DNA from 2 places in the Streptosporangium sp. NPDC048886 genome. Region 2 is predicted to be linked to the other one. Evidence: riboswitches for the same ligand, from Rfam matches in the RefSeq annotation. Region 2 holds a riboswitch; the other holds the start of a gene.
What was found. Region 2 has a riboswitch for guanidine ahead of ACZ6R6_RS26610 (MBL fold metallo-hydrolase). Riboswitches for the same ligand answer to the same signal wherever they lie in the genome.

Region 1: it holds a riboswitch for guanidine, as region 2 does, so the genes downstream of both, ACZ6R6_RS44830 (DMT family transporter) here and ACZ6R6_RS26610 (MBL fold metallo-hydrolase) in region 2, are expected to answer to the same signal.

What each region holds. Positions count from the first base shown of each region.
Region 1 is NZ_JBVJHH010000062.1:23,730-34,088, forward strand. It holds gene ACZ6R6_RS44795 (hypothetical protein) at 1-116, opposite strand, end outside; gene ACZ6R6_RS44800 (TetR/AcrR family transcriptional regulator) at 268-789, opposite strand; gene ACZ6R6_RS44805 (LLM class F420-dependent oxidoreductase) at 892-1,800, shown strand; gene ACZ6R6_RS44810 (lipopolysaccharide kinase InaA family protein) at 1,947-2,912, opposite strand; gene ACZ6R6_RS44815 (NUDIX hydrolase) at 2,909-3,643, opposite strand; gene ACZ6R6_RS44820 (acyl-CoA dehydrogenase) at 3,848-5,671, opposite strand; gene ACZ6R6_RS44825 (class I SAM-dependent methyltransferase) at 5,877-6,686, shown strand; guanidine-III (ykkC-III) riboswitch at 6,682-6,747, shown strand; gene ACZ6R6_RS44830 (DMT family transporter) at 6,764-7,087, shown strand; gene ACZ6R6_RS44835 (VOC family protein) at 7,152-7,520, shown strand; gene ACZ6R6_RS44840 (SRPBCC family protein) at 7,563-8,030, shown strand; gene ACZ6R6_RS44845 (hypothetical protein) at 8,055-8,519, opposite strand; gene ACZ6R6_RS44850 (erythromycin esterase family protein) at 8,788-10,107, shown strand.
Region 2 is NZ_JBVJHH010000022.1:67,825-78,183, reverse strand. It holds gene ACZ6R6_RS26645 (calcium-binding protein) at 1-181, opposite strand, end outside; gene ACZ6R6_RS26640 (hypothetical protein) at 440-580, opposite strand; gene ACZ6R6_RS26635 (alpha/beta fold hydrolase) at 721-1,530, shown strand; gene ACZ6R6_RS26630 (GbsR/MarR family transcriptional regulator) at 1,527-1,964, shown strand; gene ACZ6R6_RS26625 (outer membrane protein assembly factor BamB family protein) at 2,228-3,922, opposite strand; gene ACZ6R6_RS26620 (hypothetical protein) at 3,936-5,315, opposite strand; gene ACZ6R6_RS26615 (hypothetical protein) at 5,506-5,682, opposite strand; gene ACZ6R6_RS26610 (MBL fold metallo-hydrolase) at 5,890-6,732, opposite strand; guanidine-III (ykkC-III) riboswitch at 6,782-6,849, opposite strand; partial or broken gene ACZ6R6_RS26605 (ATP-binding protein) at 7,287-7,415, shown strand; partial or broken gene ACZ6R6_RS26600 (SgcJ/EcaC family oxidoreductase) at 7,483-7,737, opposite strand; gene ACZ6R6_RS26595 (MarR family winged helix-turn-helix transcriptional regulator) at 7,790-8,248, shown strand; partial or broken gene ACZ6R6_RS26590 (helix-turn-helix domain-containing protein) at 8,333-8,497, opposite strand; gene ACZ6R6_RS26585 (S1 family peptidase) at 9,370-10,122, shown strand.

The DNA.
Region 1 (10,359 bases), on a different contig from region 2:
TCGTCGTGCACGGTGCGCGCGCCGCTGTCGCTGTAGGCGAAGGCGCTGGCACCGCTGGCCGCGCGGTAGCTCGCGGCGGCGGCGTAGACGTCGGTGGACCAGATTCCGCTTCCCATGGGGGCCTCCCAAGGCCGGGCAGAGGTTATTCTCAACTAGAGACAATCTCAGTATGAGAATAACTTGGGGCCGCGTCAACCCGCTCCGGCGCGGTCCGCTCTTCTCCGCCGTCTCCCGGCCGTCCGCGGAACCCTGGCAGGCCCCGGCGGGTCAGGCCCTGAGGCCGTCGAGTATCACGGTGGTCAGGTGGTCGTCGGCGCGTGCCCCCGGGCGGCAGACGGCCACGTTGAGCAGGCCGACGATCTCGCGGGGCGGGATGTCGCGGCGGAGCGTCCCCTCCTGCTGGGCCTGTGCGAGGAGCCGTTCGAGCAGGGCGTTGACGTCGAGCTCCAGCTCCTGCAGCTCGGGGTCGGCCGGCGTGGTGTCGAGCAGAGACTTGATCAGCGCCAGGGGGAGATCGGCGCAGTGCTCCACGATCCGGTGGAGGGCCCGCAGGCGCGGCACGTCCTCCGCGACGGCGGCCCGGCCGAACGTCCGGAGCCGCTCCAGGGCGTCGAGCGCGATGGCCTTCAGCAGTGCCTGCCGGTCGGGGAAGTGGCGGTAGAGCGTGCCGACGCCGAGCCCGGCCGCACGGGCGATCTCCTCCATCGACACGGCCGCCCCGCGCTCGGTGAACAGCTCCAGCGCAGTCGTGACGATGAGCTCACGGTTGCGTCGCGCGTCGGCCCGCACGGGTCTCCCTTCGCCGGATCCCGGACAAGCGGAATCGAATATTCAGGTTAGTGTAGCGTGGGCTAACCGGAAGATGAGGATCCGCTTCACTTTGGAGGGCCCATGAGAGCAGGTCTGTACATCAGCGGCGCCGGGCTGAGCCTGGAGGAGATGATCGGCCAGGTGCGCGCCGCGGCGGAGGCCGGGCTCGACAGCGCGTTCTTCAGCCAGCTCACCTCCTGGGACGTGCTGGCCGTGCTGGCGCTCGCCGGGCAGCGGGTGCCCGGCATCGACCTGGGGACCGCGGTGGTGCAGACCTACCCCAGGCACCCGCTCGCGCTGGCCGGACAGGCGCTCACGGCGCAGGCGGCCGGCGGCAACCGGCTCACCCTCGGCATCGGGCCGAGCCACCGGCAGATCGTCGAGGGGCAGTTCGGCCACTCCTACGACCGGCCGGCCCGGCACGTCCGCGAATACCTGTCGGCGCTGCGGCCGCTGCTCCGCGGCGAGCACGTCGAATATCGGGGGCGGACCCTCACGGCGGTGGGCCGGGTCGACGTGCCCGGCGCCGAAGCGCCCTCCGTGCTGGTCTCCGCACTCGGGCCGGTCATGCTGCGCGTCGCCGGTGAGCTCGCCGACGGCACGGTGACCGTCTGGACGGGCCCGGAGGCCATCGCCGGCCACATCCGGCCGTCGATCACCCGGGCCGCCGCGGAGGCGGGACGGCCCGCCCCCCGGATCGTGGCGGCGGTCATGGCGAGCGTCACCTCCGACCCGGACGGCGTCCGGCGGCAGGTGGCCGACCAGGTGGGATCCGCCGCCCAGCTCCCCAGCTACCGGGCGATGCTCGACCGGCAGGGCATGTCCGGGGTGCACGAGACGGTCGTCGCGGGAGACGAGACCGCCGTGGCGAGGGAGCTCCGGCGGTACGCCGCGGCCGGGGCGACGGAGCTGCTGGTGAGCCCGCTCGGCGGCGGGCGGGAACAGGCGCGGACCATCGAGCTCCTGGCCTCCCTCCGCGACGGGACATGAAACCGCCGCTGCGTCGCCTCTGTGCCCAGGCGTGACGCCCGCCCGCCGTACGGCCCCCCCGGAGGGCCCCCGTACGGCCGGCCCCGGAGGGCCCCCGTACGGCCCCGGGAGGTCCTGTGCGGCGGCCCCGGGAGGTCCCGCGGAGGTCACAGGTGGAGGGGCCGGTACCTCCTGGGGCCGTACAGGTCGTCGAGCAGGTCGTCGAGCTCCCGCAGGAGCCGCCAGGCGTCGCGCGGCGGGCCCGCCAGGCTCCCCCGGACGAAGGCGCGGATCGGGGCGGGGACGTGGTCACCCATGAGCGCGGCGACGCAGCGGGTGGCGAGGTGGATGTCGGTGGCCTGGGTCGCCGGTCTCCTGGCGAGGACCTCGGGCGGGTAGTCGTCGCGGTGCCGGGCCACCAGGGCGGTCAGCGGCCTGCCCAGCGGGACCGACTGGCCCCAGTCGACGAGGATCAACCCGTGGTCGATCGGGTGGACCAGCACGTGGTGCCCGAACACCGCGCCGTGCACCACCCCCGCGCGATGGGCCGTCCCGACCGCCACCAGCAGCCGCCGCCAGATCCACGCGACGTCCCTCGGGTCGAGCGCCGGACGCCGCCGGGCGATCTCCGTCAGGCTCACGAACCCCTCCGGCGCCCGGCTGATCACGTTGGCCTGCCGCTCGACCCCGCCCGAGCGGTGCCGGAAGGACTCCACCAGGCGGGGCACGTACGGCAGCAGCAGCGGATCGCCGTCCCGCGCGATCGTCGTGAGCGCCTCCGCCTCGCGCCGCATCAGGTCGTTGTCCGCGTGGCTGTGCGGGATCTTGAGCAGCGTGTCGCCGTCGGTGCCGTACAGCACGGCCGAGGCTCCGCGCCGGAACACGCCGGTGAGCCGGTAGGCGCCGCGCCTGGTGGTGATCACCGTCTCGGCGGCCCGGCCGGCCCGGTCCCGCGCCGCCCACAGCCCCGCGAGCTTGACGAAGGCCGTCGCGGCGTCCGGCCCGGAGGCGAGGTCGGGATGGAGCAGCCGCGCCAGCCGACGGTACGCCCGGTGCGGGGCCTCCCGGCCGAACAGGTCGTCCGGTGTGCGGGCGGCGGCCACCAGGGCGACCGCCTCGGCCGTGGTGGTCATCTGACCTCCTCCTCGCGGGCGGGCCGCAGCAGCGCGGGGTGCAGGAGCCGGGCGTCGCCGGCCCGGTAGAGCCTCGCCCGGGGGCCGCCCCGGGCTCCGCCGCTCTCGGTGGTCTCCCCGGTGCTCTCCACGAATCCGGGGACCGACAGGATCTTGCGGTGGAAGTTGCCCGCGTGCAGCGGCAGGCCCCAGACGGCCTCGTAGACGCCGCGCAGCTCGGAGATCGTGAACGTCTCGCCCACGAACGTGGTGGCCAGCGGGGTGTACTCCAGCTTGTCCCGCGCCCGCTCCAGCCCGTGCCCGAGGATGCGGTCGTGGTCGAAGGCCAGCTCCGGCAGCCGGTCGGCGCGGTGCCAGGCGGCGTCCGCCGCGTCCGTACCAGGGCGGGGGTCGGGCAGGTCGGGCGCGAAGGCCAGGTAGGAGACCGACACGATCCGCATCCGGGGGTCCCGTTCCGGAGCCCCGTAGCTGGCGAGTTGCTCGATGTGCGCCCGCGGGGTGAGTCCGGTCTCCTCGGCCAGCTCCCGCGCCGCGGCCTCCGGCAGATCCTCGCCCGGCCGGATGAACCCCCCGGGCAGCGCCCACCGTCCCGCGTAGGGCTGCTCGCCCCGCTCGACCAGCAGCACCTGCAGCGCGCCCTGGCGGATGGTCAACGCCACCACGTCGACCGTCACCGCGACCGCCGGGAAGGCCCGCGGATCGTAGCCGGCCGGGAACTGGGATCCGTCCATCACATGTCCTCCCCATCCAAGATAATCTCAGTATGAGAATAACTTGTCTCGTGTGTCAACGCGCCTCCCCGCGTCCGTGCGGAGGGACGGGGGACTCTGCGCGGGGAGGGGCGGGGCGGGGGAAACGGGCGAGGGGCGCCCCTGCGGAACAGGGACGCCCCTCGTCTGGCCTGCCGCGGGAGCAGGTGGCCGGGGTGGGAGAGGTCAGAAGGCCTCTTCCGGGAGCTCCATCAGGTCCTGGCCGGTGGCGGCCAGCACGCGGCGCTCGGCGGCGAGCCTGGGCAGGACGGTCTGGGCGAAGAACGAGGCCGCGGCGACCTTGCCGGTGTAGAAGGGCTTGTCGCGGTCGGAGGAGCCCAGCGCGGCCAGTGCCACCTCGGCCTGGCGCAGCAGCAGCCAGCCGATCACCAGGTCGCCCAGGGCGAGGAGGAACCGGGTGGTGTTGAGGCCGACCTTGTAGACCTCCTGCGGCGCCTCCAGCGAGCCGATGGCCCAGCCCGCCATGGTGTCGGCCATGGCCTTGACCTCGTCGGCGGCCTCGTCGAGGAGCTTGCGCTCCTCCTTGAGGCGGCCGTTGCCGGCCTCGGAGGCGGCGAAGGACTTGATGTCGCCGTACAGCGTGCCGAGGGCGACGCCCTGGTTGCGCAGGACCTTGCGGAAGAACAGGTCCAGGCCCTGGATCGCCGTCGTGCCCTCGTAGAGGGAGTCGATCTTGGCGTCCCGGATGTACTGCTCGATCGGGTAGTCCTGCAGGTAGCCCGAGCCGCCCAGGGTCTGCAGCGACCGGGCCAGCAGCTCGTAGGAGCGCTCGGAGCCGACGCCCTTGACCAGCGGGAGCAGCAGGTCGTTCATCGCCTCGGCGTGCTCGTCGCGGCGGCCCTCGAAGCCGGCGATCTGCACCGCGTCCTGGTAGGTGGCGGTGAGCAGGACCAGCGCCCGCATGCCCTCGACGTACGACTTCTGGAGCATGAGCTCGCGGCGCACGTCCGGGTGGTGGGTGATGGTCACGCGCGGCGCCGACTTGTCGGCCATCTGGGTGAGGTCGGCGCCCTGCACGCGGGCCTTGGCGTACTCCAGGGCGTTCAGGTAGCCGGTGGAGAGCGTGGCGATCGCCTTGGTGCCGACCATCATCCGGGCGTGCTCGATGATCATGAACATCTGCTTGATGCCCTCGTGCACCTCGCCGATCAGCGTGCCCACGGCCGGGTGCTTCTCGCCGAAGGTGAGCTCGCAGGTCGTGGAGACCTTCAGGCCCATCTTCTTCTCGACGTTGGTGACGTAGACGCCGTTGCGCTCGCCGAGCTCGCCGGTCTCCAGGTCCACGTGATACTTCGAGACCAGGAACATCGACAGCCCCTTGGTGCCCACGCCGTGCCCCTCGGGGCGGGCCAGGACCAGGTGGAAGATGTTGTCGGCCATGTCGTGCTCGGCGCTGGTGATGAAGCGCTTGACGCCCTCGATGTGCCAGGTGCCGTCGGGCTGCCGGACGGCCTTGGCGCGGCCGGCGCCCACGTCGGAACCGGCGTCGGGCTCGGTGAGCACCATGGTGGCGCCCCACTGGTTGTCGATGGCCAGCTGCGCGTAGCGCTTCTGGTCCTCGGTGCCGATCGCGTGCATCACGTGGGCGAAGGCCGGGCCGCTGGCGTACATCCAGATCGCCGGGTTCGCGCCGAGGACCATCTCGGCCAGCGCCCAGTTCACGCTGTTGGGCAGGCCGGGGCCGCCCATCTCGGCGGGCAGGCCGATGTTGGTCCAGCCGGCGTCACGGTAGGCGGCGAAGGACTTCTTGAAGCCCTCCGGCATCGTCACCGTGCCGGTGGCGGGGTCGAAGACCGGGGGCTTGCGGTCGCCCTCCTCGAAGGAGTCGGCGAGCACGCCGGTCGCCAGGCGGTTGACCTCGTCGAGGATGGTCCGCACGACGTCCTCGTCAAGGTCGGCGTAGGGGCCGGTGCCCAGGATGTCCCGGCGCCCGAACACCTCGAAGAGATTGAACTCCAGGTCACGGATGTTGCTCTTGTAGTGGCCCATGGGGTCTGCTCCTTGAAACCGGGGGAACCGGGACTCTTACATACTGGCCAGTAACCTTACCGACAATGCTACCCGTCAGTAACCCCTAGAAAACCGTACTGATAGGACGTTTGTCACACTCCTCCGGGGAAGGTCAGGTGACCTGGGCGACTCCCGGCCCTGACGTTGATCGACCGGCCCGGCGAATTTTCCTAAGCTCGGCCGCATGGACGAACAGTGGCGATCGGACCTCGCCCAGTGGGCCATCCCCGACGAGATCGTGGCGCGGGCGCCGGAGAACCCCTGGGGGCATTCGCCGGCCCGGTTCGCCGGACGGACCGACCTCGCGCTCGCGGAACCGGAGGGGCCGACCCTCGCCCGGACCGCCGAGGCGCTCCCGGCCGGGGGGACCCTGCTGGACGTCGGCGCCGGCGCCGGGGCCGCCTCGCTGCCGCTGGCCGGAAGCCTGGGGGAGCTGATCGCGGTCGATCCCTCCGCCGACATGCTGGCCGAGCTGACGTCCCGGGCGGACGCGCTGGGCGTCCCCGTCCGGACCGTCCGGGGCCGGTGGCCCGACGTCGCGGCCGAGACCCCGACGGCGGACGTGGCGGTCGCCGCCCACGTCGTCTACAACGTGCCCGACCTGGCGGCCTTCCTCGCCGAGCTGTCCGGCCACGCCCGCCGCCGGGTCGTCCTGGAGCTCACCGAGCGTCATCCGATGAGCTGGCTCACCCCCCTGTGGGAGCACTTCCACGGCCTGCGCCGCCCGGAGCGGCCCACGGCCCACGACGTGATCGCCGTCGCGGAGGCGCTCGGCCACGAGGTCCGCCACGAGTGGCGGCCGGCCCCGCTGAGCCGCTTCGGCACGCTGGAGGAGCTGGCCGAGAGCGCCTGCCGGCGGCTCTGTCTCGGTCGGGACCGGGCCGGGGAGGTCATCGCGGCGGTGGTCGAGCTGGACATGTGGCCGCTGCCGCGCGAGCGGTGGTTCACACTCTGGTGGGAATCAGAAGGAGACCCGCGGCGTTCCAGCAGATGAGCCCCCGACGGGAGGCTCCCGGACGAGACGCGCCGTACCCGGCCTGAAAAGACGACGCTCCTGTGGAGGGAGCCGTCATGGCTTGGGTCATCATCATCGTCGCGGGTCTGTTCGAGGTCGCGATGGCCTACTCGCTCAAGATGAGCCACGGGTTCTCCGTGCCGCTGCCGAGCGTCGGGTTCGTCGTCTTCGCCGTGCTCAGCTTCGGCCTGCTCGCGATCGGTCTCAAGAGCCTCGAAGTCGGTACGGCCTACGCCGTCTGGACCGGTATCGGCGCCGTCGGCACCGCGTCGCTGGGCATGCTGTTCCTGGGCGACGACGTGTCGCTCCTCAAGATCGCTTCGATCGCCCTCATCCTCGCCGGAGTCGTCGGCCTCAACCTCGCCGGCGGCGGGCACTGATCCCACGCGGGCGCCACGGCTAACCGGTTTGACGACTTAGGTGGTGTCGCGATTGGGTGTGCGCATGATTGACGTTCACTTCGTGACTTTCGACTGCGCCCAGCCGTACGAGCTGGCGACCTTCTGGAGCGAGGCCACCGGCTGGGTGATCCACCCTGACGGCGGCAAGGAGGACGACGAGATCCTTCTCCAGGGCAAGCTGAACATGCTGTTCATCCGGGTCCCGGAGGGTAAGACGGTCAAGAACCGTGTCCACCTGGACGTCACCGGCTCCGAGGGCACCACCCGCGACCAGGAGGTCGAGCGGCTGCTCGGGCTCGGCGCCACGGTCCACGACGACCGGCGCAACCCCGACGGCACCGGCTGGGTGACCATGCTCGACCCGGAGGGCAACGAGTTCTGCGTCTGCCGCGCGGGGTACGAGAAGGCGTAGCAGCCCTTGCCGGAGTGATGTTCTGTCGGACATGCTGCGGTCATGAGCCCCCCGAGCGCGTCCGTGAGCATCCAGATCGCGGCGCCGCCCGCGGTGGTCTACGACCTGGTCACCGGCATCACCGACATGGGTGACTGGAACGTCGAGTGCGAGCGGGCCCGATGGGTCGGACCGGTCCGGGAGGCGCGGCCCGGGGCCAGGTTCCGCGGGCACAACAGGCACGGGCGGCGGCGCTGGTCCACCCTCTGCACGGTGATCACCGCCGAGCCCGGCCGGGCCTTCGCCTATCACGTCCAGGCCGCCGGCCTGATCCACGTGGCCGTCTGGCGCTTCGGCATCACGCCCACCGAGACGGGCTGCCACGTGGAGCAGAGCACCTGGACCACCCGCAACCCCCTCATGCGGGTCATCGGAGGGCTCGTCACCGGTGTCCGGGACCGGGTCGCCCACAACGAGGCCAACATGCGGCGGACCCTGGAGGGCATCAAGCGGGTGGCCGAGCGGGCGTGAGAGCCGCCGGCGGGACCGACCCGCTCAGCCACCGTGCGGCAGGGACGACTGCCCCCGTCCCCTGAGGGTCAGGGCCAGGACGGCGGTGATCAGATACACCGCGACACCGCCCTGGAGCGCGTCCAGCGCCGCGCCGAAGACGCCTTCGTCGTCGACGATCAGCTGCACGGGATACATGAGCGCGGCGGCGCCCAGCGCCGGGTAGAGAGAGAACCGCCAGGGGTGGCGCAGGGCCCAGAGACGGGCCTGCCGGGTCACCCGGTCACCGGCCTTGGGCCTGCTGACCGAGCCGACCGCCGCGATCAGCGTGAACAGGCCGATGCCGAGCGACAGAGCCCAGGTGAGGCTGGCGTCCCCCAGGATCAGGCCCATGCCGAAGCTGGCGGCCGCGGCCACGCCGCCGGTCACCGCGGCGGCCTTCCACGGCGCCCCGCGCAGGGCCGCTCCGGCGAGGGACATCTCGTCACGTCGAGTCAGTTCGTCGTTCATGGCATCAGACTGCCCTTCCGCGCCCCTTGTCCACATCGGGGAGCAACCCTGATCCTTCCCCTAGCCGTTGTATCGGGGGTGCCGTTCGCGCTGGTGGCGTGACCCGGGCACCGGGGGCAGCCAGGGCGCAGGGAGCCTCGCTCGGCACGGTGTCCCCCCGAGGGGGTGGGGCCAGCGCCACCACGATGGACCAGCCTGCTGGATCGAAACGTCCGGCGCCGATCCCTAGTTTTATGAGCGTCCGGTCACACCGATGTAAGGATCAACCATGAAGAAGACCCCCCTGCGTCGCGGCCTGTTGGTGGCCGTCGCTCTGGGCGCCCTGGCCGCTCCCGCCCTGGCCGCTCCCGCGCTGGCGTCGGAGACGCCGGAGGAGCGGGTCGTCGCGGGCCTTGAGCGTCACGCCCACCCGCTGCGCAGCACACAGCCGGACACGCCGGGATATGACCTGAAGGCGCTGTCGGCGCTGGTCCGTGACGCGGAGATCGTGGGAATCGGTGAGGCCACCCACAGCTCCAAGGAGTTGTTCACCCTGCGGCACCGGCTGTTCCAGCACCTGGCGACCACACAGGGCTTCACCACCCTCGCGCTGGAGGCGCCCTGGTCGGCCGGCGTCCGCCTGGACGAGTACGTGCGCACCGGCAAGGGCGACCTGCGCACGATCCTGAAGGAGGAGGGCCAGACCACCGGCGGCGTGTGGAGTACCGAGGAGTGGCTGGACCTGTACTCCTGGATGCGCGACTACAACCGCACCGCCCGCACCAAGCTGCGGGTGATGGGCTTCGACATCAGCGACGTCAACCCGCAGCAGTACCGGCGGGTCCTCGGCTGGGCCGAGGAGCACGAGCCTTCGATCCTGCCCGAACTGCGCCGCCGCTACGCGAAGCTGCTCGCCCTTCCCGATGACGCGAAGGAACGGACCAACGCGCTGGCGACTCTTCCCCCGGAGCAGCTCAAGGCCCTGGCCAAGGACGCCGAAGCCGCCTACCACCTGGTCGAGAAGGCCGGCGAGGTCAGCCCGTACGTGATCCAGGAGGCCCGCGTCATCTCCCAGATGACCACGATGTACGCCTCGGAGGGGTCCGAACTGCACCGTAACCGCGACCGGTTCATGGCGGAGAACACCATGTGGTGGAAGCGGCACACCGGTCTGAAGATCGTGGCCGCCGCGCACAACGGGCACTTGACCTACGTCTCCGCCTACCCGCAGCACTACCCCGTCACCCAGGGGGCCCAGCTGCGTGCCATGGCCGGGCGTTCCTACGTCGCCATCGGCACCTCCATCCACAGCGGCGGATTCCGGGCCATCAATCCCGACAACGGCAAGACGGAGAACTTCGACACGGGTGTTGCGGGGCCGGACAGCAACGAGCACGTCCTCGACAAGGTGCGCCATCGCGACTACTACGTGAGCCTGCGCCAGGCGGAGCGTGACCCGGCCACGCGGAAGTGGCTCGACACCGCCCGTCCGACGTTCAACGTGCCGGCCACCTACCTCCCCGATATGTTCAAGGCGCCGCAGGCCCTGGGCCAGGCGTACGACATCGTGGTTCACCTCCACCGTGTCAAGGCGGCCAACCCACTGTAAGGATGCTTGACGCTCTCGCCCCTGAGCTGGCCGCGTAGCGGGGAATCGGCCTGAATCCGGTCGCCCCCTGTGGACAGACTCACGGCTGCCCGGCCCGCGAAGCGGAGGCATCAAGGTTCTGCAGTGTCGGGGGCGGCGGGGACCGCCACAGGCGGCCCCAGGTGTTCATGCCCGAACCCGCGCGCCGACGACATGGAGGCCAGGGGCTGGGCTGAGGTGGTCGCCCTGCTGGGCGATCCTGACCGGCTGGGG
Region 2 (10,359 bases):
CCTGGAACACCCCGATGTTGACCGTCTCGCCGCTGGAGGTGCCGACGATGAACAGTGTGCGCCCGCTGACGTGCACGGACGTGCCGGCCGCCGCCTGCGCGGGAATCGTGAGGGCGGTGGCGGCCATGAGGCCGGCTGAGATGATCGCCAGGGTGGTGACAAGGCGATGTACGGACGACATTTGAATCTCCCCGTCTGATGGTCGAATCGTTGACGGGACAAATGAAATCGGTCTCCTCGCCCTCCGTCTGCGTCTTCTTACCGGTTGGGTTCGCCCGCCTGGAAGTCCGTACCGCCATCGGAACGGTGGATGGCGGCAACTCCGCCCGCGTCGGCTCGCTGACGCCACCTGCCGTTCGTCGCCGCTCAAGGCCCTCCACGCGGATCCACGTCATCGGCGGTGGTGGACGCGATCTGACCGGTCGTTCGCAGGGGCCGGTCACCAGGCGAATCCGCCGACATAGGTGTCGCCCCGCCAGACGACCCTGTTGGGGAAGGCGCCGGCGGCCGTCGGGATCGAGCCGGCGACGCCGGCCGAGTTCGGGGCGGCTGACGGCGCGGCCGTGACCAACCACGCCATGCTCTCCCCGGCGCTGTACCCGCGCGAGCAGAACCGCAGCCTGCGCGACATCGCAGCCCAGCTCGTCATCACCAAGGGCAGGAAGAAAGGCCGGCACCCCATGCGGCCGGAGCTACACTCAAATTCGCTATATTCAGTAAATGCTAAATCTGTCCCTCACTGTGGACGGCTGTGACCTTCGATACGCCGACAGCGGCGGTGACGGCGTTCCGGTGGTGTTCTCACACGGCGCCGGGGCCGATCACGTGATGTTCGACGCCCAGCGGGACCACATGCGGGCACTCGGATACCGGGTCGTCACCTGGGATCTGCGCGGCCACGGGCTCTCTCGACCGGCCGGCGCGCCGTTCACCGCCGAGCGGGCGATGGCGGACCTGCTCGCGCTCGTCGAGCACCTGCGGCTCGACCGGCCGGTGCTGGTGGGTCAGTCGCTGGGCGGCAATCTGAGCCAGGCGCTGGTCCGGCGGCATCCCGAACTGTGCCGGGCGCTGGTGGTCATCGGCTCGACCTGGAACACGGGGCTCCTGTCCGCCAAGGACCGCCTGCTGCTGAAGATGGCGGCGCCTTCCCTGTCGGTGATCCCGGCCGGGCGGCTCCCCGAGCTGACGGCCGGCGCCTCCGCGGTCACCCCGGCGGCCAGGGCCGATGCGCGCAGGGCGTTCTCGCAGCTCACGAAGCAGGAGTTCGTGGAGGTCTGGCGGGCGACCGTGACCTTCCTCGACCCGGATCCGGGTTATCGCATTCCCGTGCCGCTCTGCCTGATCCGCGGGGACCGGGACCGTACCGGGAACATCGCCACGGCCATGCCGAGGTGGGCCGCGGCCGAAGGGGTTGAAGAGATCGTCGTGCCCGGCGCCGGGCACATCGCCAACCAGGACGCGCCCGAGGCGGTCAACGCCGCGGTCGAGACGTTCCTCCACACAAGCCTCCAGACGAGGGGGACAGCGTGAACGCGGAGCGACGGGCCACGTTCGTCACCTCGGTGGGTGATCTACTCGCCTCGTGGCACCTACCGCACGCCACCGGTCGCGTCTACGGACTGCTGCTGATCACCGACCGGCCGGACACCCTCGATGCGATCGCCGCCGAGCTAGGGCTGAGCAAAGGGGCGGTGAGCACCGCGGTGCGGCAGCTCGACTCCTGGGGACTGGCCAGGGTGATCCCGCAGCCGGGTAGCCGCAGGCTGCTGGTGGAGGCGGCGGGCGGGTTGGAGACGCTGCTCGAGGCGAGCCACGCGCGAGCCAGAAAGCTGATCGCCGCCCTGCGCGACGGCGAGACCCTGGTGGGCCCCGGTCCGGCCCAGGACCGCCTGCAGGACGTGATCGGCCTGTTCGAGGGGTACGTCGACGTGGGCGCGGAGCTGCTGCGCCAACGCCGCCGCTGAGACCGCCGCCCGGTCGGCTGTCGCCGGGTCCCCGAAGCTGCAGGCTGCCGCCCACAAGCGCCGGCGACCCCGACGAGATCGTCATCGACTGATCATGTTCCTCGGGGAGTCTCCGCGATCCTGACTCGTCGGCCGGGTCTCGCCGGCACCGCCGGTGCCGGCCAAGATCAGCAGCCGCGACCGGGACAGCGCCTTCCCGGCCGCGGACAGCGCCTTCCCGGCCGCGGACAGCTTCCGCCGCATCCGTACCCGCGGGTGAGCGGTCAGTTCGCCCCTGTCGCGACGTAGCTGACCGCGTTCTTGGGAACGACCGAGGTCCACGGGACGATGATGACCGCGCCATCGCGCTCGAACACCCGGGCGTTTTCCCCCTCGGTGCCGAACTCCTGCGGCAGCCCCGCCACCGCCGTCGCCTTGCCGGTGCCCGCCTCGAGCCGCACCAGCCGGGGTGCGAGATCCCGCCGGTCGCCCACCTCCAGGGCCAGCAGTCCCTTGTCGTCGGCGCGGATGTAGGTCAGCTTGGTGTTCTGGGTGCCCGACGACTCCCATACCTGCTTGCCGGTCCTGAGATCGAAGGCCACCGCCGTGTTACGCGAGCGCAGCTCGCCCGGCACGTTCTCAGGGAAGGTCGCCAGATACAACCGGTCACCGTGTACGGCGTAGCGGCGCTGTTCGGCCATGCCGTCGAAGAACGCGACCGTGTTCATGGCGAGCATGTCCACATGGCCGGTCCTGACGTCGACCTTGCCGCCGTTGTCGTCGAACACGGTGAACGTGCTCTGACCGCCCTTCTCCACGTGAACGATGACCGGGTCGGCCGACAGGACCGTGGGGCCCAGCCCGAGCTCGCCGAGCGGATACCGCTTGACCGGCCTGCCGCTCTCGGGGTCGAGTATCTCCAAGCGGTTGCTCGTACCGTTGAAGGCGCAGTCGAGGATGAGGACCACGCGGGTGGCCGCCGCGTTGACGTCATCGAGATGGCAGCCCTCGGGTGGCGCGGCGGTCCACTGCCGGGCGCCGTCGGACAGGCGGTAGCCGTACACGGTCTCATCCACCGACACCACCGCCATGCCTGCCGCGCTCATCACCTTCGGCGCGGCGAGCATGTCGGACAGGGTGGACTTCTCGGCCGGGATTTTGACCTTCCAGGTGATCTGGCCCTTGGCCGCGTCCACGCCGGCCAGGTGGTCGCACAGGCGGGCACTGCCGTACGCGACCGCGCCCTTGCCCGCCGCCAGCTCGGCGGTGGCCCCGCAGAGCTGCTCACCCGGCGAGGGCACGCCCCAGGCGCGCTTGCCGGTCTTCAGGTCGTAGGCGAGCAGACCGTCCTTCTGCGCGCGGACGATCGTGGTGTCGGTCAGCCAGGCGGCGAAGGCCAGGCCCGCGGTGAAGTCGGTGCTGTCGGCGTTGACCAGCGGTACCGACCACTGGCTCGCCGCCGCGGGGCCGACGCTCTGCCTGCCGTCCCGACCGGCCCCCGGGCCGGTGCCCGCGACGAACCACGCGGTGCCCACACCCACGGCCAGCAGCACCACCAGGCCGAGCGCGACGAACAGCGCGGTGTGGCCCTTCTTACGCTGCGGCGGCGGTGGCGGGGCGTCCCAGCCGGTCTGCTGCTGCGGGTGGGGCTGTTGGTAGGGGTACGGCGGGCCGCTCGGGTATCCCTGGGGGTGCGGCGCGGGTCCCGGTGGCCGGGGGGTCCACGGCCCCGGCGGTCCGTAGGCGGGCTGTCCCTGGCCTGGCGGTCCGTAGACGGGTTGGCCTGGGAGTGGCTGGCCGTACCCGGGACCGTGAGCCGGTTGACCGGAGGATGGCTGGCCGTACCCGGGGCCGTGAGCGGGCCCGCCCGACGGTGGTTGGCCGTGACCGGGGGAGCCCTGGATGGGTTGTCCCCAGTTCGGGAGCCGGTCGGGAGCCGGCTGCCCACCGTACGGGTTGCCGTTGTGCTGGTCGGTCATCTGCGTTCCCCCATCACGCCAGCTGCTGGCGCACGTATGCCGCCCACTGCCGTTCGAATTGCGCCTTGCTCACGCCGAGCACCTCGAACAGCGCGGCCTCACTCTTGTCGCCCTGCGCCCGGTAGGCCGCGGCCACCCCCTCGGCCAGCCTGCGCTCGCCGTACTTCCTGGCGATGAAGCGCATGGCGAGGTTGCCCATGAAGTAGTTGGCGTTGATCAGGTTCTTGTACTCCCAGAAGACGTTGTCGGGAAGCTTGCCCTCGAACGGCCTGGCCAGCCGCCCTGCCAGGTAGGCCCTGCCTTCCGGGAAGCGACGGACCTGAGCGACGCTCTGGTGCCGGGTGGCGGCGTAGTCGGCGAAGCCCTCGACGATCCAGTTGGCCTTGCCGAACAGCGAGAACTGGGCGCTGTCGAGGGTCGCGACCAGTGAGTGGGCGATCTCGTGCTGGGCGATCTCCTGGATGCCCGCTCCGTCGTCGAAGAAGGTCGAGGTGGTGTCCAGCACGATACGGCTGCCGCCGATCCTGACGGTGTCGCTCATTCCCCAGCTGGGCATCGGAATGGACACGCCCGCCTCGTGCGCCTTCTGCTTGCGGAACAGGTTGCCCAGCTGGGCCTGGCCCTTGGCCAGTGCGATCACGAACCCGGTGGACACCGCGGCGTCCGGTGGGCCGTTGCGCCGCCAGAAGGCCAGGTCCGCAGTGGTGGCCTCGGCGACGGCCGGCGCGATGCGCCTGGCGAGGGCGGCGTCCTGCGGCCTGGCCAGCACGATGCTGGAGCCGGCCTTCACCACGGCGACATCGGGCCAGATGTCCCACGGGCCGGGGTAGTACACGGTCTTGGAGCCCTCGCCGCTCGTGATCGACGGGGGCGCGCCGCCCACCTTGGTGACGACCAGGGGCGCGTCAGCCGAGGCCTTCTCGATGGTCCAGCGGTACCACTCCGATACCGGCCGGAGATCGATGCCGGTGAAGCGGTGCACGAACGCGACGTCCTGGGTGAACGTCACGCCGCGCCCGAAGCTGTCCTCGGTGCGACCCGTGCGGCGCAGCGTCTCATAAGACATCTGGGTCAGCGGTATCTTGCGCAGGTTGGCGAACAGTCTCGCCTGGCCGCGGACCAGGGCGGCGTTCTTCTGGTCGAAGATCGAGGTGAACGCCTTGGCGTCACCTGACGTCAGCGCCTCGCCGTGTGCCTTGAGCAGCGCGGAGATCTCCTCATCGGTGACCACGACCGTGTCGGGGTCGACCGGCCCCTGATCGGTCGGCCCTGGGGCCGCCGATCCGGTCGGACGCGGGTCGAGCGCCGACGCGGAGCCCTGGTCCCGCAGGACCACCCCCACTCCCGCGCCTGCGGCGACGACCAGGACGAGGGAGAGGATGCTCAGCGTCACCCACAGTCCGGTCCTGCGTCTGGGGGGTGGTGGGGGCGGCGGCTGCTGCCATTGGCCCTGCTGCCATGGCGGCGGTGGTTGGGTCGGATACTGCGGGCGGAAACCAGGCCCCGTCGTCACTATTGCCCCGTTAGAGCTGGTAGTTCACGAAATGCGGCAATAGTACCAGTGGCCACAGATCGTCAAGCGATCATGCATGGACCAGTTGAAACGGCGGCCTTCCCCGAACGTGCCCCCAGAAATCCGGGCATGTTGTGCCGTCAAACGACGGCTGGCCGAGGTCGCAGATGCTGACCATGACGCTGCGGTCGATGCGCAGTTCCTCGCTGAGCGTCTGCTGGGAGCAGGGGCCGACGGCGTCGAGCATCTGGAGCACGAGATGCTGCCCGACCCCGAGGCCTTCCTCGGTGGCGTGCGTGTCCTGAAATTCACCTCATCGGCACCGACATCTGCACATCTACTTGTAGGCGGTTTCGCACGTCCAGCTGTCCGCCGACATTCGCGGAGCTGGGTGCAGATGTCGCGGCCGGGGACGACGTCGCATCGGGCAGGAGGTCCGATGCGGTCGTGCGGCTCACGGATTCGGCCAGAGGACGAAGAGGGGGTAGGCGCGCCGGCTGGGCCGGTCGCCGATCTCCTTGATCGCCGCACGGATTTCGCGCAGGTGCTTGGTGGTCATCTGCAGTGGGGGCTCGTCGGGCTGGTAGGTGGTGCGGATCGGGTAGTCCACGCCTGGCTGCCTGGTCATCTCGATGTGGCAGCCGAGCACGTGGGTGACCGGCCGGCGGTCGGAGAAGGCGATCAGGCGGTCGATGGTCTGGGTGAAGGCCGACCAGTCCTGGATGTAGAGACGGCCCGGGTAGACCGTGTCGCCAGTGAGCAGGAACCCGGTCCACCGGTCGTAGAACGTGACCGCCGCCTCGTGGTGACCCGGGGTGGCCAGGCACTCCAGCACACGGCCTCCCAGGTCGACCTGCGCCACGGCGTCGGGATCCTTGCCGAACCCGAAGTATTCCCAGGCGGTGACCAGGTCCGCGCCGACCACCGTGGTATCGGGGCGGTCGGTGAACTGATCGTCGCCCGCGATGTGGTCGCCATGCGAGTGGGTGTGCAGCACCAGCAGGTGGTACTCCTCCCGGGGGTGACGGGCGAGCCAGTCGGCGACGAGCTCATCGACCACCCGGCGCAAGGGGAAGAACGTGGCGGATGCCGTGGCGCCGGTGTCGATCAACACCGCCCGTGCGTTTCCGAACAGCAGGAACAAGAACGGCGCCTCGTAGTTGATCGCCATGTTCTGCCGCAAGATGAACGTGTGCTCGTCGTACGCGTGGACCTGGATGTCAGGATCGGTGTTGTGCTTGGCCGACGGTGAGCCGTGAATCCACCGGACATCCAGCGCGCAAGGCTCTGGAGTCACTCCAGTGAAATCGATCAGAGGCATGCCTGCGTCCACGAGGTCTCCTTCGAGTGCGTCGTCTTTGCAGGCCGGGTACGGCGCACATCTCGTCCGGGGCAAGCGCTTACGGGCTTCCGCGGCGACGGTACCACGACAGGGATCAGCCACTCTTCATGATCTCCGGGGTGCGACGTTCACGCCGTGCCCTGTCCGGTGACGGCTGCGGCGATGTGCCGGATAACGTGCTGGAGTCGCGCATCGCCATGGCGGGCCGAGACCTTGCTCGGTCCCACCCCGTGATCGCCCATGTACGCGACAACAGACGGTTGTCACGTCCACGACTCGCCGTCGACGGTGCCATGGTGGAGCCGGTCTTGAAGGACACGTCGGGCGGCGCGCCAGGCCGGCTCCTCAGATGGTTGGGCTGAGTCCCGTCACCTGCAGTGGCCCTGGAGGCCCGCAAGGCCGGCGAGGACGACGAGTCGCCCACACTCCAGCGCAACGACGTCGTCCTCAGCCGCCGCGAGAGGGTTACGTCCCCGACCGGACGGCGCCCGGCCCAGCTGCCTCCCGACTACACCCTGGCGACCGAGCTCGTGAACGAACTCGTCGAAGCCGCGGACGAGCGGGTTCTCTCCAAGACCATCGCCCGCTACGGACGGGTCGACCTGCTCTGCATCGACGAGCTCGGCTACATGGAACTCGGAGGCTGTGCGCGATCGCCACGTCCGGCGTGAGATAGCGGACCGACTCCAGGTCCCCGACCAACGCCGAGTCGGCCAGGACGCCGCGGAAGAGCTTGTCGTGGTTGTGCTGGTGGGGCCGGCGGCCGTGGGTGACGGTGCCGTCGTAGGAGACGTAGCCGGAGTCGTCGGTGAACAGCGCGCCGAACGCCTGGGCGTCACCCGCCGTCCAGGCCGCCAGGAAGCCGGCGAAGAGTCTTTCGATCTGAGCGCTGTCACCGGTTCGCGTGCTGGGAGCGGTTCGGGTGAGGATGGTTGAGCGCAAGGGGGTGCGTGCCTCCATACATGATATCTTCGCTTCGAAGAACGAAATATACGATGACAGAAAGATTCGAATGTCGAAACATAGTGTCTTCGGAGAGATCGCCATGGAGCTCCGGCAGCTGCAGCAGAGCTTCGACGCTTTCGACGAAGCGGCCGCCACCCGGCTCGGCCTCAACCGCACCGACCTGCGCTGCCTCGACGTGGTGCTGGCCGACGGCCCGGTGCCCGCGGGCCAGATCAGCCTCGCGCTGAAGCTCAGCCCAGCGGCCACCACCACGGTCATCGACCGGCTGGAGCGCGCGGGCATGGTGGCCCGTTCCACTGATCCGGGTAACCGCCGCCGCGTCCTGGTCGCCGCGACCGAGGCCGCCCGCTCGGCCGATGCCGAGATCTTCGTCCCGGTCGGCCAGGCGGGCGCCCAGGCGCTGCAGGAGTACGGGCCGGACGAACTGGCCGTCATCCTCGATTTCCTGCGTACTGCCCGAAGAGTCCAAGAGGAGCAGGCCGCCCGCGTCAGGGCTCTTTCCTGAGCTGGGAATAGGTGATGATGAAGGGGGGAGGGGGCTGGTCTTTCTTGTTCGTTCCGCGGTGACGACCTCACAGTCCGCCAACCCCGAAAGGCCGGGTGTCCGATAGCGGCGCAGCCAGGAACGCGCCGTCTGCCGCGACACCCCGAATTTGGCCGGCGGTCCACTCGCACTCGCGCCGGCGAGGACCGCCGACACCGCCCGATAACGCTGCTCGACAGCGGACGGATCCACCAGGGCCAACCCCGACATCCCGACGCGCGCCACCCGCAAACGACGCACGCGAGATCGGCCGGCACCGGTGCCTGTCAAACATGTCCTGGGACTGATCTGTCAAGCATCTCCCGGAACAGGGCGGGATCCACCAACCAAGATCGAATGCGGGCTTTCTTCGCGGTTTCAGAGGCGGCCCGCCACGGCGGGCCGACCTGCGCAGATCGCCCGGCTTCCGAGAAGATCGTGTTCTCGGAAGCGGAGACGGTCATGACTTCTGAGAACACGCGCGGCTGACCCGCGGCAAGGTCGGCGGCCGGCCCGCCGTCGCCACCCCCGAGGTCATCCGGGCCGCCCCCGACATGCTCCCCGACCCCGAGAACTCGATCACCAAGCTCCTTGGCGTCAGCCCCGGCACCTTTTACAACCACATCCCCGACCTGCAAGAACTCCGCGCCTCCGGGCGCGCTCCCGCCGGCTCACCCCCGGCTGCCCGCTACCGCCAGAATCCGGCCCTATCCTCTCCGGGGCCTCGATGGTGCGGGCGTGGTCCATCGCCTGGACGGACTCCGGCCGCACCTTCACCCGGATGCTGATCTTCTCGGCATGGACCGGCTCGCAGCCCGCCTCCCTCAAGGCGTCGAGCCGGCAGCCCGTGCGGGGTGGGAAGAGCTGCCCGGCTTTCGGGAGGGTGCCGCCGCATCCTGATGCCGGGATGTCTGCGCCGCTCAGGTGGGGCTGTCCCTACCCTGAGTTGACGCGCTGGCATGATCCCCCAGCCAAATGCGGACATCTAGGTTTATAGCGCCTTAATCTCCACTGAAGGGCTATTCCTTATGTTTGGCACGAAATTCCGTCGAGCCGCGTCCCGTTCCGCGGTCGTCGCTCTGGCCGGCGCGGCGGCTCTCACGATGACGGCCGGAAGCGCCGGAGCGATCATCAACGGCACCAAGCCCACCGAGTCCTACGACTTCATGGCCTCCATCCCGATCGCCGCACCCGCCATGGGCCTCAAAGACGGCAACTGCGGAGCGGCGCTGATCAACCCGCGATGGGTGGTGACCGCGGCTCACTGCGTCGACATGGAGATCGGCTCGATCGTGAAGGGCACCATCCGCATCGGCAGCGACCAGCGCAGATCAGGCGGCACGGTCCGCAATATCGCCCAGGCGATCCAGCATCCGGACTACGCCCAGGGCACGGACAAGGCGCCCTACAACACCGCCGACCTCGCGCTGGTCCGCCTGGACCGCCCCGTCTCCATCAAGCCCGTCCCGATCGCCGACCACGCGGGCAAGCCCGGCACCCCGACCCGGATCATCGGTTTCGGCATCACCAAGTTCAGCACCAACCCGACCGAGTGGAAGATGTCCAAGACGCTCAACCAGCTCGACACCCGCCGCGGCGCGATCTCCGAGTGCGGGCCAGGCTATGCCGGCGACACCCGCCTGTGCACCGTCAGTCAAAAGCCCAAGGCCATGGCCTGCAACGGCGACTCCGGCGGCCCGCAGCTCCAGCGCGGCCGGGGTGGCCGGTGGGAGCTGATCGGCGTCACCTCCGGCCCCGGAGCCAAGAGCCCGTCCTGCGAGCAGGGTCCCGGCCTGTACACCAACGTCACCGCCTACACCGACTGGATCAACAACACCATCCGCACATACAGCTGACCCGTTCGACCGCCTCGGCGGCCTCCTCTGGCGTCAGCTCCACCCGCCCAGTCTCGCGGGACCTCCTCGCGCAGCCCGCAGGTTCTGCGAGGAGGTTTGCGGATGACGACCTGCGCCAACGCGCCCGCCCGGCAGGGAGTCTCCGGCCTCGCAGAGCCGCTCACCTCTGCGAGCACGAGCCCGCGAGCCGAGAAGATGCTCTGGGAGCGAGATAGTCACATGATCCGTCAGCGGCCG